Regions from separate parts of the Bacillus haimaensis genome, predicted to be linked through region 2. Evidence: riboswitches for the same ligand, from Rfam matches in the RefSeq annotation. Region 2 holds a riboswitch; each other region holds the start of a gene.

Region 1 (5,921 bases), 1.7 Mb from region 2:
CAAGCTTGGACCAGAGGCTGTATGGAGTGACGTGACCGGAGGACTATTATTATTTGAACTGCTACCTATTCTATTAACTGTTTTCCTATTTGCAGGATTATTTTTACCTCTGCTTTTGAATTATGGACTATTGGAGTTCTTCGGAGCTTTGTTAACGAAAGTCATGCGACCAATTTTCACTTTACCGGGACGCTCTTCCATCGACACATTGGCTTCCTGGCTTGGGGATGGGACCATCGGGGTGCTATTGACGAGTAAGCAATATGAAGAGGGCTATTACACTAAGCGCGAAGCAGCGGTAATCGGAACGACCTTTTCCGTTGTTTCCATTACATTCAGTCTGATCGTCATCTCCCAGGTTGGCCTGGCGAAAATGTTTGTCCCTTTCTACGCAACGGTTGCACTATCTGGGCTGGTTGCTGCCATCATCATGCCGCGTATTCCTCCACTTTCCTGGAAGCCGGATACGTATTACAACGGTGAGGAAAAAGAAGAGAAAGAATTGATTCCAGAGGGTTACACACCATTAAAATGGGGTTACTCCCAGGCTGTGGAACGTGCTGCGAAAAATAGAAGCATCAGCAAATTCTTCATCGAGGGCGGAAAAAATGTCCTCGATATGTGGATGGGTGTCGCGCCCATCGTCATGGCGTTCGGTACAATCGCCCTTATTCTAGCGGAGAATACGCCGTTGTTCACTTGGTTGGGAGTACCGTTCATTCCGCTGTTGGAGCTCTTGCAGATTCCTGAAGCGAAGGCGGCATCGGAAACCATGATGGTCGGATTTGCCGATATGTTCCTGCCTTCCGTATTAGGTGCGGATATCCAAAGCGAACTGACCCGCTTCGTAGTCGCAACCGTATCCGTGACACAGCTCATCTACCTTTCCGAGGTCGGTGGCGTATTACTGGGATCCAAGGTACCCGTATCATTCAAGGACCTGTTCATCATCTTCATCCTGCGTACATTGATTACGCTGCCTGTCATTGCAATCATGGGCCATATCTTTTTCTAAAAGAATAATGAAAAAGGTGCCAGACCCCGTCTGGCACCTTTTTCTTATGCTCGTTCCAGCTCCGCACCAAGCAGTTTTGCCAATTGGAGCATGCCGAATTTCCCTGCCACTTTTTCGGCATCAGCATTGTAGTTCGTATTCGTGTTGACGTCATAGGTGTAAATTTCACCATTTGCGTTTCGGATAAATTCGATTCCGGCAACCTGGATGTTGTTCTCCTTAAGGAATGCCTCATATTTTTCAATGATTGGATCTGCAAAATCCTCGACAATGCGAAACTTTGGCTTCTCTTCCACTTCTTCCCCGACAGGACAGAACAGATCGCCTATCTGGCAGGCATCCGCCGGGCAAAGTTCAAAGCCTTCAGACGTATCCACCCTCACCGAATAGAGGAACTTACCACCTACAAACTCGCATCTCGTAATATAGGATTCCGGTGACTCGATATACTCCTGGATCAGCGTGATCCCATCAACCGGTTCCTCGAAGGTCGGACCGTACAAATATTCCTCGAGGCTTGCCGTGGATTGAAAAAGCTGGACTCCCAGCCCTTTTCCGGCGCGGTTGTGTTTCGTGATGAACGCCTCAGTTCCCAGTTTCTTTGCCGCCTCGATAATATTGGTTTTTCCAACTGCCGCAATCGTCCTCGGCGTGCGGATCCCCTGCTTCTCAAGTGCCGTATACTGATTCACCTTGCTCAATTCAAGCTGAAGCGCACGGCTGCCGTTCAACACTTTTCGGCCATGATGCTCTAGCCACGAAAGCACTGCCCCCGTCAATTCCGGTGCAAAGCGGTGGTCCCTTGTGTGGGAGGATGCACTCATTCTGTTATAAAACACCCCTTCAGGTGGCGCATCAACCAATGGCACGAGCCCTTCGTCGAGATGCCACTCTTCAAATGGCAGGTCCAATTCTTTTAATCTATTGGTCAAATGGTCGGTCCATTCTTTGTTTTCATGCAAGATATATATCTTTTTCATCGTATCTTCCTCCAATTTCTTCAAGTCTCCTGGTTTGAATGTGCTTTATGGTTGAGCAAGCCGTTCCCCTTGCACAAGGGGCATCACTTTTTGGGCAAAGCGCTCCATTTCCTCCAGCTGCGGGGAAAATTGCAGCAAGAGCAGGTCCACGCCTGCTTCCTCATACTCTCTTATTTTCTCAGCAATCTGTTCCGGCGTACCGATCAGGTTTGGCCGCAACCCTCTATTTGATACCGAATAGTCCTGGAGCTGGATCTGCTGCTCAAGCTGTGACTTACTGGTGAAATCCTTGAAGCCAGCATAGGCATCGGACTCCTTCACATCTGTGATTCTAGCAAGCTCCTTTTCCGCCTCTTCCTCTGTATCGCGGCAGATGACATAGGCGGCCATCCCGAACGACTGAAAAGGATGGTGCTCCGTATTTCTTCTGCGCTCTTTCATTTCCTCTATTTTGCGGGCGACCTCTTCCACCGTTCCACCATGCATGACGTACGCATCACAATAGGAGGAAATAACCTCTTTCCCCTTCGGACTCTCGCCCCCTGCATAGAGGATCGGATTCGGTCGTTGCACAGGCTTCGGAAAAAGCTTCGTTTCCTTAAGCTGATAGTACTTTCCGTCATAGCTGAAGGAGTCCTCGCTCCAAAGCCCTTTCAGCACATCAATAAACTCTTTCGTCCGTTCATACCGTTCATCATGCTGGGTGAAAATGCCGCCATACTGCCGCGCCTCTTCTTCCCACCAGGCAGAAACGACATTCAAGGTAAGGCGGCCATTGCTGATATGATCAATATTCGCAATCGCTTTTGCCGCAATCGCAGGATTATGGAAGCCTGGACGAATCGCAGTCATGATCTCGATCTTCTCCGTCACAGCAGCAAGTGCCGCAGCCGTTGACCAAGCCTCTAAGCTATCCTCTTCCGGGCCCTTTATATCATTTAAAAATAACTCTGCAATCAATGTCGTGTCATAGCCAAGCTTTTCCGCCTGCAGAATGACCTTTTTTGCGTAATCAAAGGTCGGCGGCATCTGTTCGTCCTCTACATTTCTCAACCATCCGCCAAATATCGGTAACCAAAAACCAAACTTCATCCCCTATCTTCCCCTCGTCTTTACTTTTCCGGCAAATAAAAAAACTTCCTCGATAAGAAGAAGTTTGGAATGGGAACCCGTCCATCTACTTATCTGCCAAGAACAAATTGTCTTGCTGGAATTAGCACCTGCACACACCTGTGCGGTTGCCGGGTTTCATCGGGCCAGTCCCTCCACCTCTCTGGATAAGAAAATAACTATTAATTTAGATAAATCCTATCATGAAACTCAGGATTAAACAAGTCTTTCGGATGGCTAAATATGTCTGTAGTATGCTATGCGGGAAGCGTAGGAGATATGTTGTTGGTTGTTTGGTTAATTTAGCCTTTTGGACAGTTTGAATGATGCAGGCGGCTAGGAACGATGTAGAACTTTGGCGAATATTGCGTTTCGTGCAAAAGACAACCATTTTTGTGCGTAAATTTGATTTTTTGTGCATAAAATTAATTTTTTGTGCATATATTAATATTTTTGCGCGTAAACCATTGTTTTTTGTGCATAACGTCAAATTCGGATCCGTTAACCTTTGAAAATAGAGCCAAAAAAGGCCACCTGCCGCGTTTTCTACGACAAGTGGCTCCCTATAAAGTAATTAGTTTACGTCTTTCTCGAAATTAGGCGCATGCAATCCAGCCTTTTCGAATGTTGCTCCGATCTTCTCATGGAATGCTGCAAATGCCGCTTCCATTTCAGTGAGGTCTGCATCGGGCTTTAATGTTGCCGCTCGCTCCTCGAAATAAAGTGCCAGCAATTCAACGGATTCCTTCATGTCTCCCTGTAGCTCTTTGCTTAAGTCGGAAGGGATCTCAAGTCCGCGAAGCTCGTTTGCAATTTGTTTGCTCGAGGATACCGCTTGTTCCTGCAGGGCTGCATCCTGGGATTGTTCATATGCTGTAACCGGCTCCAAATTTTCGCGGATAGTTTGAATCATTTCCATTTGAAGGCCTACTAATGCTGTAATCTGCTTGCTATCGTTATCATTATCAGAAGCTGCACTTGCTTCCGTTTCTTTTGATTCAGATTTATTTTCAGTGTTACACCCTGCCAGAACAGCGATGCTTAGTAAAGCTGTCAATAGTATGCTCATCCATTTTTTCATTGTATAGGTTCTCCTTTATTGTCCGAATTAGTACGGTACATAGTTTACTTCTTTTCTAAATGGATGTATACAAAATCCACGAAAGAAAGATTATTGCGCTAATAAATAATTTTCTCACAATAACACTTTTTGCAAATAAATGTACTTTGTTAAATTTAGATGATTGTTGAATCTTTTACTTGCATTGTGAGAGGACATCTCTTACAATAGAAAAATGCAAACGGTTGCACTAAAGTTACATATAATTGCATAAAAATGAATTCGTTTTCAAGTTTTATATACTACTAATGAAGAAAGAAGGCTGTTAATATGAAGAACTTTTTGTCTTTTGATTTTTGGCAAAAATTCGGGAAAGCGTTGCTAGTCGTAGTGGCAGTTATGCCAGCTGCTGGTATTATGATTTCCCTTGGCAAGTTGGTTGGCATGACGGGTGGAGACATCGTGCTTGTGCAAACGATTGCAAGAGTGATGGAGGATATCGGTTGGGCCATCATTACCAATCTGCACATCCTATTCGCTGTAGCGATCGGTGGATCATGGGCGAAGGAACGTGCTGGCGGTGCGTTCGCAGCATTGATCGCATTCGTATTGATCAACCGTATTACCGGAGCTATTTTTGGGGTAAATAATGATATGCTTGCCGATCCGGAAGCGACTTTCACGTCACTATTCGGTCAGGAATTGATTGTAGGCGATTATTTCACTTCTGTTCTTGGTGCACCTGCATTGAACATGGGAGTATTCGTCGGGATCATTGCCGGTTTCCTCGGCGCAAACCTATTCAATAAATTTTATAACTATAGTAAATTACCTGATTCGTTATCTTTCTTTAATGGAAAACGTTTTGTACCATTCGTTGTTATTGTCGGATCTGTTGTTGCGGCAATCGTACTATCTCTCGTATGGCCGTTCATTCAAGGGTTGCTGAATGACTTTGGCCGTTGGATCGCTACTTCCCGTGACACGGCTCCTATTATTGCACCATTCATTTTCGGTGCATTAGAGCGTCTTCTATTGCCATTTGGATTGCACCATATGTTAACGGTACCAATGAACTATACCGCCCTTGGTGGAGCATATACGATTGCGACAGGCGGCAGTGCCGGCCAGGTCGTATATGGACAAGATCCACTATGGCTTGCTTGGATTGCGGATTTGAATAACTATCTATCTGCCGGGGATAAAGAGTCCTATGAAGCATTGTTAAAAGAAGTCGTTCCAGCGCGTTTCAAAGTGGGGCAAATGATTCTTTCCTGCGCTGCATTGATTGGTATTGCGTATGCGATGTACCGCAATGTGGACAAGGACAAGCGCAAAAAGTACAAATCCATGTTTTTCTCTGCAGGTCTTGCAGTATTTCTGACTGGTGTAACAGAGCCGATTGAATTCATGTTTATGTTTGCCGCTCCATTGCTTTATGTGGTGTATGCGATCATGACGGGACTTGCCTTTGCAATCGTGGATGTAATCGACATCCGTGTCCATGCCTTTGGTGTGATCGAGCTTTTGACTCGTACTCCGATGATTGTAAAAGCTGGCCTTTGGCTAGACCTTGTTAACTTTGTGATTGCTTGTCTTGTATTCTTCGGGTTGAACTTTGCAGTAGCGAACTTCTTGATCAAGAAATTCAATTTCCCAACACCTGGTCGCAACGGAAACTATATCGAGCAGGAGGAAGGCGCTGCCGGTTCAGCTGCAACTGTTTCAAATGACTCTTTGGCACCTGCGATCATCG
Region 2 (5,921 bases):
CTGTTGATTGTAGTGCAAGGCATGAGACTCCTGCGGGAGCAGCGTGTCAAGGGAGACCCCGCAGGCGCAATAGCGCCGAGGAGGCTCCCGAGGCCGCCCGCGGAAAGCGAATGCCTGGAACGGAAATCAACAGGGCGTTTATTGTGGATACTTAATTTCAGTGTAGACTTGTAAATACAATATTCTTTTCAAAAAGGCTAAAAAAAAGACATTTGAGTGAAAATCATTTCACTCAAATGCCTCTGTCCACTTAGTTATTTATCTGTTCTGTCTGGCTCTCATAAATCGGAACCCAACCCTCAGTCGTAACGAAAATCCGTATGGCTACGACCTTTCTGTCCTCCATGAGGGTAAAATAATGACGGACATTTGGCGGTACGCTTATCAGGTCTCCAGGCTCAAGTTCCACGTCGAAAAAGTTGCCATCTTTGCCTTGAATGACAAAGATCCCATGCCCGCTCACAATATAGCGGACCTCATCATCAGTGTGATGGTGCTCCTTATTGAAATTCTGCAAAAGCTGTTCCAAGTTAGGAGTGGTATCGGATAAGGAGATGACATCCTGTGCTCTGTATCCGCGTCGTGCCGAAATGTCCGCAATTTCACTCTGATAGACAGCTAGGATTTCCTCTTTATTTTCGTCTGTCAGTGCAAAATTCTCCTGAAGATGTACAGGAAGCTTGGAAGTATCCCATTTTTCATAAATAACTTCATTTTCAGTCAAAAAGGATTCCACTTCTTCTTTTACTTTGATTCTTTCGTTTGTTTGATGAATTCTGATTTCAGCCATTCTTTTTCCTCCTCAAGGTTTATTTTTATTGGACCTGCAAGCTTCCTCTAATACTGTTTTTCACGCTTAAAAGCTTTAAGTGATAGGAAAACAGGAATTCCCATGCTTCCAGGTGTTTTTTCGCTTCAAATGCAGTTTTTCCCCAGACTGTAATTCCGTGATTTTGGATCAGCACAGCACCACTGTCTTCATGGATATGCTTTGAAAACTCCCTCGCAAGTTTTGGAATATCAGCATGATTTTTAATAATTGGAATGCTGACAGAGGCACCTTCTTCCCAAATCCCCAAGGCTTTTATAATTTCCTGGCCTGTAAAGACTATCTCCTTCTGCTCGGCATATAATTCCGAAATGACATTATTGTCGACCGTATGGACATGAAGGGAGCAACCGGCATTTGACTTGCCGTACACTTCCACATGAAGCAGTGTTTCCGCGGAAGGCAACAGAATGGTCTCTTCCACCGCTTCCCCTGCATAGTTTACTAGCAGAAAATCTTCCGGTGTTCTTTTCCGCTTATCCTTTCCGCTTGCTGAAACAAAAAAAGTCAAAGGGTCATCTGTTACTTTGATGGAAAGATTTCCACTTGTTCCAAAAAACCAATCACGGCCAGCCAGCTCCTCCTTCACATCTGCAAGCTCATTCCACCTAGTGATTTGACTACTCATGATGGCACCTCCTGCTTATTCAGTATCTTTATCACATCGAAGAAGTCTTCAAATGCTTCATAGTTAATGGATTGCTCATCGCATTTTTCAATCAAAAAATCCCTGGCTATTACCTGATCCGCCATTTTCGCCGCCTGCAGGTCTGTAATGGAATCACCAATCACTATTTTATAAGTGTCCTTGTCTGCAAGTTTACGAATAACAGATGGTTTGCAGCACCCGCATTCGTTTTGGCATTCCTCATCACAAGAATGCGGCCAGTGAATCCTGATGCTCTCTTCTGAAAAGTCAGACTCATTGCAGTAGATTTGGCCCCGGGGCACAATTCCACGCAACAAGGGCTCTACAAAAAAGTCTATTCCTCCAGACACAATATAAAGTGGAATCTGCTGGTTCCTCGCGTATTCGACAAATTCATGAAATCCTTTTCTGATCGCGGCATGCTCTAAAATGTACGTGCTGATTTCTTCCACTTGGTTTGAGGGAAGCAGGGAAAACATTTTCCCTACTCCTTCTCGAATGGATATCTCCTGCGAAAGTACTTTATCCTTTAAATCATTCCACTCTGGTGGGGCATATTTCTTCATAATGGCAATGATGTTGTCACTGTCTGTCACCGTTCCATCAAAATCACAAAATATCATAGGCTGACCTGAACTCATTTTGCCACCTCCAAACTGCCCCATTGTTCAATTGCGAGTTTTAGTTCCGGGTTCGTTTCAGCCTGTTCGCTCAAGTTTTTTCCAACCAGCACTCCATCAACCGCCTGTCTGAAAGCCGCACCACCGCCAATGGCGCCCAATGCATGTCCATGAATCCCACCACCTGCATTGATTACAGAATCCTTACCGAAATCATGGTAGAGCTGCGGTACAAGACCTGGATGAATTCCAGCTGATGGAACAGGCAGGGCAGCTTTCATTCCTTCTTCTACTTTTGTTAAGCTCTCTCTAATTCCAAGTGCTTCCTTCTTTGGCAATGCAACACTGCCATAGGGGGAAGGAAACAGGGAAAAATCGGCTCCGGCGTACCGGACAAGTTTTCCAAGAAGAAGTTCGTTGGAAATCCCATAAAACTCTGATGGAGTACTTGCTCCACTTACTGCAGGGTGTGCCATGATCGGTATCTGAATGTTTTCATCCTCAGCAAGCCCTTGCATTACATCCAACCCATATGCAAAGACATTAAATAATAGAATGTCAGCTCCAAGCTCGACAGCCCGCTTCGCTTTTTCCTTCAAGTCAGACGTTCGGCCGGTGAGATTTACAGCATAGAAGGCGCGATGCCCTGTATCCTCGTATACTTCCTCCAAAACTTTTTTGCCGACTGCAATTCTCTTTTCAAATGGAGTAAGTGGATTCTCGAAAAGGATTTCATCATCCTTAATAAAATCGACTCCCCCAAGTGCCTGTTCCCGAAGCTGATTTCCAAGGAATGTGAGGTCCCTGCCAATTACACCTTTAAAAATGCTCATGACATATGGACGATCGGTGACACCTGTCAGTTCCCTGATCCCCTCCACACCGAATTTTGGTCCAGGGAATAGGCTTTTCAGTTCACTAGAAAACTCCAAATCTAACAGTTTGATTTCACCATCCAAGGAGAGCTTCCCGAACACGGTCGTTAAAATGGCAGGTAGATCATTGCTGAAGTTTAAGCTTGGGTAACCAATTTGGATGATCCCTCTTGTAATGGCGGTTCCAAAATAACTGTTCACCCTCACGCATGGTTCAAGTTCCTGGACATGCACCACCCTGCCCTTATGTTTTTTCAGCTGTTCCTGTTCCAATAGCGGCAAATCGGTCCAAGAACCAACGGTCAAACCAAGGGCAATACCCTCCGCTTTTTTTTCCAAGTTCCCTTTTCTGTCATGTACCAGGTATGCGGCTATAATTTCACTCATATCTATCATCCTTTCAAAAACACTTGAAATGGTATGTAAACGTAAAAAACCTCTTCGACAAGAAGAGGTTAGGAATCCTAACATCCTCTTATCTCCCAGCATAAAAGCTGCAAGATTTAGCACCGTGCTTATGTACATAAGTCGGTTGCCGGGTATCATCGGGCTAGTCCCTCCACCTGCTCTTGATAAGAAAACGCAATATATATAATATTTTTAAGTTTAAAATAAAGGAAATCTAACAGGAATTATGACATCCTTCCGTGCAGATGTCAATAAAGTTTTCAGAAAATATTCAGTTTTTGAATCCTTTGCACTGCTTCTTTCAGACGTTCTGTACTTGTCAGGAGCCCTACACGCACATATCCTTCACCATAGGAACCGAATCCAATACCTGGTGCTACGACCACATGAGCTTCACCTAGCAGTTTATCGGCAAATTCAGTGGATGTGAAACCTTTTGGAACCTTTAACCAAGCAAAGAAAGAACCTTGTGGCGCAGCTACTTCCCATCCTATTTCCCGCAGCCCTGTAATGAGGACATCCCTTCTTTCAGCATAAAGATCCACCAGCTCTTCCACACATTTCTGCGATTCCAGCAGTGCAGTTGTAGCAGCTTCCTGTACCGCCCCAAAGATGCTTACATACATATGATCCTGCAGTAAGTTGATCGCCTCGATGACAGTTGGGTTGCCGACAGCAAATCCAACACGCCACCCTGCCATGTTATAGGTCTTGGATAGGGTATAAATCTCAATTCCCACTTCTTTCGCTCCCGGAGTCTGCAGAAAGCTTAACGGCCTTTTCCCTTCAAATCCGATGGCTCCATATGCGAAATCATGTACAACACAAATATCATGCTTATCCGCCAGGTCTACCGTCTCCTCGAAAAATTTTGATGTGGCAACTGCACCAGTGGGATTATTGGGATAGTTCAAAAACATCAGCTTCGCTTTATCCAAAACACTTTCATCTATGTCTTCATAATTTGGTAAAAAATGATATACTTCTTCTAACGGCATATATTCCATTTTTGCTTTTGCAAGGGCAACCCCTGACCAGTAATCAGGATAACCGGGATCTGGTACAAGCACAGTATCACCCTCATTCAATAAGCATTGCGGAATTTCAACAAGACCTGCTTTGCCGCCAAATAGTACCGCCACTTCCGTTTTCGGGTCGAGCGTTACGTTATATTCTCTTTTATAAAATTCAGCTATCGCCTCTTTAAAAAAGTCGTTGCCCCTGAATGGTGAATATTTATGATGAATGGGATTATCTACAGCTTTTTGCAAGGAACGTACAACATGTTCCGGTGTAGGCTGATCCGGGTTACCTTGTCCAAGATTGATGACATCATGCCCCTCGGCCACCACCCTTCCCACCTTTTGCACCAGGGAGGCAAAAAATTGAGTCGGCAGCTGATCTAATAGTTCAGATTTTTGGAAATGTTTCATTTGCTCACCTACTTAAAAAATTCTTGAAATCCTAGTCACAAATCATATAATGTTAAAAACGACTTGTAAAGAAATTTTTCAAAAAATAAAAAATAATTTGTTCTCAAAAAGGGGGTCCACCACATGAAATGGAAGATTGCATGCATTCAGTTTGATATCGCCTTCGGAAATCCCGAAGCCAATATAGAGAAAGTGTGTGAGCTAGTAAAAGAAGCAGGAAAAGATAACCCGGACATTATCGTCCTACCTGAGCTCTGGTCTACAGGCTATGATCTTGGTAGACTCGATAAAATTGCAGACTCGGGAGGATTTGTAACGACCAAATTCCTGAAATCACTCGCAAAGGAACAGAATGCCCATATTGTCGGGGGGTCAATTGCTAAAAAGACCAACCGTGGAATCTACAATACGATGCTTACAGTTAATAAAGACGGGGAGGTTGCAGGGGAATACAGCAAATTGCATCTGTTTCGTCTAATGGATGAACACCATTTCCTGCAGCCAGGAAAAACAGATGGAATGTTTAAGCTTGATGGGGAAGACTGCGCAGGCTTCATCTGTTACGATATCAGGTTTCCCGAGTGGATTCGCGCACATACCACGAAAAATGCCAAAGCCATTTTCGTTGTGGCGGAGTGGCCATTAGCAAGAGTCGCGCATTGGAGGACTTTATTGATTGCAAGAGCAATTGAAAACCAATGCTATGTAATTGCCTGCAACCGATCCGGCTCCGACCCTAAGAACGAGTTCGCCGGACATTCCATGATTATCGATCCATGGGGAGAGATCCTTGCTGAAGCAGGCGAAGGAGCAGATACCATTTCAGCCACAATCGATCTGGCCAAGGTCGATGAGGTAAGAAAGCAAATTCCTATCTTTGAGGATAGAAGACCGCAATACTATTAAAATATTGATTCACGGCTCCACCTTTTTTGTTGAGGGTGGAGTTTTTTTCTACCTGTAAAAACCCAAAACAAAAAGGACCCCAACAAATTGGGATCCTTTTCTATTTGGCTAGCATTATTTTGTAACGTTAGCAGCTTGAGGTCCACGAGCACCTTCAACGATTTCGAAAGAAACTTCTTGACCTTCTTCTAAAGTTTTGAA
Region 3 (5,921 bases), 2.0 Mb from region 2:
AGTGGAATTAAAAGTGACCTTCTTACAGGAAGATTAGCTTGAAGTAAATAGACTAAAATGGGTCTATTTTTTTTACAAACGATAATGAAGTATAATGAATCTGTTGTAAATAGAAGAAAAATGAGGGTACAGCATGAAAAATAGTTTTAAAGACTTCCAATTAAGTGAAGAGATAGTTAGCGCTCTTGAAAAATTAAGATATACCGTTCCTACGGAAGTCCAGGCAAAAGTTCTTCCCAATGCTTTGGAGAATAAAGATCTCGTCGTGAAATCACAGACAGGCAGCGGTAAAACAGCAGCATTTGGCATACCGCTTTGTGAACTTGTAGAGTGGGAGGAGAATAAACCTCAAGCACTCGTTCTGACTCCAACCCGGGAGCTTGCAGCTCAGGTCAAAGAGGATATAACGAATATCGGCAGGTTCAAGCGGGTTAAAGCCACTGCGATCTATGGCAAGCAGCCATTTGATAGGCAGAAGCTGGAGTTGAAGCAAAAGTCTCATGTGGTGGTGGGAACACCTGGCAGGGTGCTCGATCATATGGAAAAAGGGACGTTTGATGTGGAGCGTTTAAAGTATCTTGTTATAGATGAAGCGGATGAAATGTTAAATATGGGCTTTATTGATCAGGTGGAAGCCATTATCCAAAAGTTGCCCACCGATAGGGTGACGATGCTATTCTCCGCGACATTACCAGAGGATGTCGAGCAGCTTTCTCATAAATATATGAAAACACCAACTCATATTGAAATTCAAGGTACAGGTATCACAACGGATAAAATTGTTCATGAAATTATAGAAGTTCAGGAGAATGATAAGTTCTCTCTTTTGAAAGCTGTTACAACAGTGGAGAACCCGGATAGTTGTATTGTTTTTTGCAGAACTCAGATTCAGGTGGATGATGTATATCGTCAGCTAGATCGCGCGGGCTATCCATGTGACAAGCTGCATGGAGGTTTGGTGCAAGAGGATCGTTTTGCTGTTATAAATGATTTCAAACTAGGGAAATTCCGCTATCTGGTAGCAACGGACGTTGCGGCACGAGGGATTGATATCGCAAATGTTTCTCTTGTGATCAATTACGACCTGCCGATGGAGAAGGAGAGCTATGTTCATCGAACAGGAAGGACGGCTCGTGCAGGAAATTCAGGAAAAGCCATTACCTTCGTTACTCCATATGAAGAAAAATTCCTCGCAGAAATCGAATCTTATATTGGATTTAAGATAACGAAAAGAGAAGCTCCAACTAAAGAAATAGTTTTTCGGGCAACATCTGAATTTGATATGAAAATAAATACACGCCCAACTATTAAAGAAGCAAAAAGTGCGAAATTGGACAAGGATATTATGAAGCTCTATTTCAATGGTGGAAAGAAAAAGAAAATCAGAGCGGTCGACTTCGTCGGCACCATATCCAAAATACAAGGAGTGGCTGCTGGTGACATAGGCATCATCACCATTCAGGATAATGTCTCCTATGTTGATATTTTGAATGGAAAGGGTCCGATTGTGCTAAAAGCGATGAAGCACACCACGATAAAAGGAAAAATGCTGAAGGTCCATGAGGCTCGACAATAATTCTTAGTTGACAAATCGGGATTATCGGGTTTATGATGGTCATAACAAATTACTTTTTCCTGACATAACTTAATAGCGTAACTTATCCAGAGAAGTGGAGGGATTGGCCCTATGAAGCTTCAGCAACAGATTCGAATAAGGAATACTGTGCTAATTCCAGCAGGCAGCAATGCTTGGCAGATAAGTTGAGGTCTCTTTTTTCTTTATAAATCCAACCTCTTCTTGTCTCAGACGGGAAGAGGTTTTTTGTATTTATTCATTTAAGGAGTGATGAAAATGGGAGAAATTTTGAAAAATGCGGTTGAAAATCGACGGTCGGAATTAATCAGTAAGCTCCTCTATTTCCGTGTATTCAAAAAGGAGGATCAGCACCTGTATGAACTGTCCTTAACAGATTTGGAACAGGAATATAAAAAATTCGACCATTACATGCATCCCCATGATGACATGGGATCGATCCAGTGGGTTAGAAGAAAGTAAGGGGAGAAAGGGGAAGGAACTACAAAAATAGGGTTAATTTGCAAGACAGCCGAATATTCTTTGGGGAGAGCCTATATAAGGGGGAACCAAAAATGGCTGAAACCCAAATTGTATCCTCACTTACAAAATTTGTAGATGCACTCCCTATTCCTCCAAAATTAGAACCAGTAAAAAAAGACAACACTTACACCTATTATGAGGTAACAATGAAGGAAACAAAGCAATCCCTTCACCGCGATCTCCCCTCGACAACGGTGTGGGGATATGAAGGAATATTCCCTGGACCGACCATAGAAGTCGACTGTGGGGAGAAGGTATTCATCAAATGGATGAATGCTTTGCCAAAAAGGCATTTGCTTCCAGTGGACTTTACGGTTCATGGTGCCCATAAAGATGTTCCGGAAGTCCGAACAGTTGTTCATGTACATGGTGCAGTCGTGGAACCTGAAAGTGACGGGTACCCCGACTCATGGTTCAGTGCAAATTTTGAACAGGTTGGCCCCACATTTACACAGAAAATCTACCGGTACGATAATTACATGAATTCCTGTACGCTCTGGTACCATGATCACGCACTTGGTATTACCCGCCTCAATATATATGCTGGACTCGCTGGGATGTATCTAGTACGAAGTGATTTCGAGCGTTCCCTGAAACTTCCCTCATCCGCCTATGATATTCCTCTTATCATCCAGGATAGATCCTTTCGACCGGATGGTTCTCTCTACTATCCGACGCAACCGGATGAACCGGTATCAGGATTGAAAACATCTGTAGTACCGGAGTTTTTTGGTAATACAATCCTGGTCAATGGGAAAGTATGGCCATTCTTGGTAGTAGAACCTCGCAAATATCGTTTCCGAGTAGTCAATGCTTCCAACAGCCGCTTTTATCGAATAAAACTGGACTCAGGACAGCTCATGTATCAGATCGGAACGGATAGAGGTCTGATGGATCATCCGATTGGCATCAGATCCATCACTCTTGCACCTGCAGAAAGAGCAGATTTAGTCATTGATTTTACCAACCTCGAAGGAACAAGTATCGTCATGACCAATGATGCACCGGCGCCGTTTCCGGAGGGTGACAAGGAAATTGAAATGAGAGATATGATGAAATTTATCGTGAAACTGCCACTTAAGCATATTGACACCAGTGTTATCCCATCCTACTTGGGAAATTTCCCAAAACTCCAAACAAAAGACGCAGCATTTAAAAGGTTTTTGACATTGGATCATACAATGGACAATTATGGTCGGGAAATTATGCTTTTGGATAACAAAGATTGGGATGCTCCAATATCGGAGAAACCGAAACTCGGGAGTACGGAAATCTGGTACTTGATCAATACAACAGAGGATACCCATCCCATCCATATTCATCTAGTAGATTTTCAAATCCTGGGACGAAGGAAATTTAATGTAGAACGTTTTACACAAGATCGAGTAATCGAGTATATGGGCCCACCTATTCCGCCGGAACCACAGGAATGCGGGAAAAAGGATACAGTCAGGGCAAATCCTGAAGAGGTAACAGAAATTATCATGAATTTCGGCCCATACACGGGACTATATGTGTGGCATTGCCATATGCTAGAACACGAGGACTATGAGATGATGAGACCTTATCTTGTTATAAAATAAGCTTTGGTATGAAGAGAATGGCGGATAGATCATGGATAGTGAAAATAAAATACTTATCGGGTCATGGATACAGGCTGTAGGTACAGTCCTTTCCGCTGTAAGCAGTACCAGATTCCTTGTCAGAGTGGAGGAGCAGAGTGAGGGCTTAGACATGGTTGGAAATGTGCTTCAAGCTACAGGTAATGCATTGGAAGCGGACGGGCAGGAAGGATACACGATTGGAAAAATTGGCAATGGAATTCAAGCCATCGGGAATATCACGGTTATTTCTGGTCTGTTAATAGAGGAAGATACGATTATTAGAGATAAATTGTTTATCAGTGGGAACCTGCTCCAAGCTCTCGGTGGAGCGGCAGCACTTAGAGATGAGTGGGATGGACCAGATGTCGATACCATGGCCATCATCGGAAACCTCCTTCAGGTTATCGGGAACTCGCTACAGGCAATCGGTGGTGCAAATGAGATAAAGACTGGGGAAAGTGAAAGCATTGAAGCGATTATTAATACGGGCAGTTGGATTCAAGCAATTGGTTCAGTTATTCTTGCTATAGACATTACCAAAGAGCAGGCAAATATCAAATAAAAAAATCCCAAAGGAGCGTTAAACTCCTTTGGGATTCCTTTTTGACGTTTCGTTTCCCTATACACCAATCGATTCTTCAATATTAATTTGTTTCAGATAATCAGCCAGCAATTCAGGGGCAGTTAAATAAATCAGACCATTTCCTTCGAGACTCTTAGGGTATCCTAATGGAATGGTACGCTTCACAAGCTGTGCATATAATTCAGGCTCGGTAAGCTTGCGTTCAAACTCGCTTTCGGACAAATTTTTTACCAGGGAGAGGGCGCCTGCTACGTGTGGTGCTGACATGGATGTACCACTGAAAACAGCGTATCTGCCTCCGGGTACCGTGGAAATTATCTTTTCTCCTGGTGCCACGACGTCCACTTCATTATTGGAATTGGTGAAATAGGACGATTTGCGCTGAAGACTCACTGCCCCAACCGAAATTACTTCATTATAGCCTGCCGGATAAGAGAATTCCTCCGTAGAATGCTTTCCATCCCCCTCATTTCCTGCAGCACATACAACCAGGATCTGATTATCCACTGCGGACTTGATTGCATCATGAAGCTCGGGAACATCTATAGGTCCACCAAGTGACATGGAAATGATATCCACTTTCTGAGAAACTGCATATTCTATTGCTGATGTTACCCATTCATAGGAGCCAGAGCCTTCCTCTCCAGCAAGCGCTTTTAAAATCAGCAGTTTAGCTTCTGGAGAAACACCAATTACACCGGATGCGGCATTAATGGCAGCGATGGTTCCGGCAACATGTGTGCCATGTCCGTTATAGTCGGTAATCCTTTCAACGTCGCCATTATCATCATCGGTAAAATTCCGACCTGCTATGATTCTCCCTTCCAAATCCGGATGAGAGGTATCGCAGCCGGTATCAATGACTGCTATGACAGTATCTTTTCCTTTAAAGCCTCTATTCCAGAGAGAGGGAGCTTGTATCATCTCCACTCCTTCGGGAATTTGCTGCGCCTCAAACAATTGATTGTCAACTTTGTACGGAATTAAGTGAACCAGCTTTTCCATTACAACGCCTCCTAATCATTATTTAAAAAAGGTGAGACAAGTTACTTTCTGAAAATTCTACCAATTTCTAATAGAAAGTTCAAGTGCCAAAAAGACTACATAAGACTTCTTCTCATCTCAACAATCATTTTCAATGGTCGTAGCTCCAATAAGCCTCAAGTCTTATCTTAAAATATAGCTCAGGCTCGTTATAGCAATCCTTGAAAGCAGATAAGATAGAGACATGAAAGGAGGAAACACAGATGAAAAAATTTGGATTGTTATTAGTAGGGGTAATCGCGTTCTTCGTATTACTGGCGAATATTGGACCGTTACTCGGGTTGGCCTTAAGCTTGGTGGTTTCCTATTATGCGGTGAAGGAGTTTATGAAAACCGATTCCACCGCCAACAAGGTACTTTGGGGAATCATCGGTTTCATCGCCATTGGATTCTCGATCGCGAATGTCCCGGCCGTACTAGGACTTGTAGCAGCGTACATTTTATATGTCGTCTATAAAAACTGGAACAAATCGAAAGACTCGATTATCGAAGCGAAAGAAAGCAGTGATCCATTTACAAACTTTGAAAAAGAGTGGAACGCACTAAACAACAAATAATTAAAGGAGTGTTTGAA

Evidence for each region. Region 2 has a riboswitch for S-adenosylmethionine ahead of mtnW (2,3-diketo-5-methylthiopentyl-1-phosphate enolase). Riboswitches for the same ligand answer to the same signal wherever they lie in the genome.
Region 1: it holds a riboswitch for S-adenosylmethionine, as region 2 does, so the genes downstream of both, ABN702_RS21115 (LLM class flavin-dependent oxidoreductase) here and mtnW (2,3-diketo-5-methylthiopentyl-1-phosphate enolase) in region 2, are expected to answer to the same signal.
Region 3: it holds a riboswitch for S-adenosylmethionine, as region 2 does, so the genes downstream of both, ABN702_RS01930 (Fur-regulated basic protein FbpA) here and mtnW (2,3-diketo-5-methylthiopentyl-1-phosphate enolase) in region 2, are expected to answer to the same signal.

What each region holds. Positions count from the first base shown of each region.
Region 1 is NZ_CP158164.1:4,153,672-4,159,592, reverse strand. Features, by position in the region: gene ABN702_RS21125 (YjiH family protein) at 1-1,015, shown strand, start outside; gene ABN702_RS21120 (ATP-grasp domain-containing protein) at 1,060-1,995, opposite strand; gene ABN702_RS21115 (LLM class flavin-dependent oxidoreductase) at 2,041-3,087, opposite strand; SAM riboswitch class I at 3,174-3,279, opposite strand; gene ABN702_RS21110 (hypothetical protein) at 3,680-4,186, opposite strand; gene ABN702_RS21105 (PTS transporter subunit IIBC) at 4,496-5,921, shown strand, end outside.
Region 2 is NZ_CP158164.1:2,421,536-2,427,456, forward strand. Features, by position in the region: gene ABN702_RS12300 (1,2-dihydroxy-3-keto-5-methylthiopentene dioxygenase) at 251-790, opposite strand; gene ABN702_RS12305 (methylthioribulose 1-phosphate dehydratase) at 816-1,457, opposite strand; gene ABN702_RS12310 (2-hydroxy-3-keto-5-methylthiopentenyl-1-phosphate phosphatase) at 1,454-2,119, opposite strand; gene mtnW (2,3-diketo-5-methylthiopentyl-1-phosphate enolase) at 2,116-3,360, opposite strand; SAM riboswitch class I at 3,446-3,552, opposite strand; gene ABN702_RS12320 (pyridoxal phosphate-dependent aminotransferase) at 3,642-4,814, opposite strand; gene ABN702_RS12325 (carbon-nitrogen family hydrolase) at 4,938-5,720, shown strand; gene cspD (cold-shock protein CspD) at 5,835-5,921, opposite strand, start outside.
Region 3 is NZ_CP158164.1:423,985-429,905, forward strand. Features, by position in the region: gene ABN702_RS01920 (metallophosphoesterase) at 1-37, shown strand, start outside; gene ABN702_RS01925 (DEAD/DEAH box helicase) at 134-1,576, shown strand; SAM riboswitch class I at 1,656-1,763, shown strand; gene ABN702_RS01930 (Fur-regulated basic protein FbpA) at 1,853-2,056, shown strand; gene ABN702_RS01935 (multicopper oxidase family protein) at 2,149-3,699, shown strand; gene ABN702_RS01940 (DUF6944 family repetitive protein) at 3,731-4,282, shown strand; gene ABN702_RS01945 (S8 family peptidase) at 4,340-5,308, opposite strand; gene ABN702_RS01950 (flagellar basal body rod protein) at 5,551-5,904, shown strand.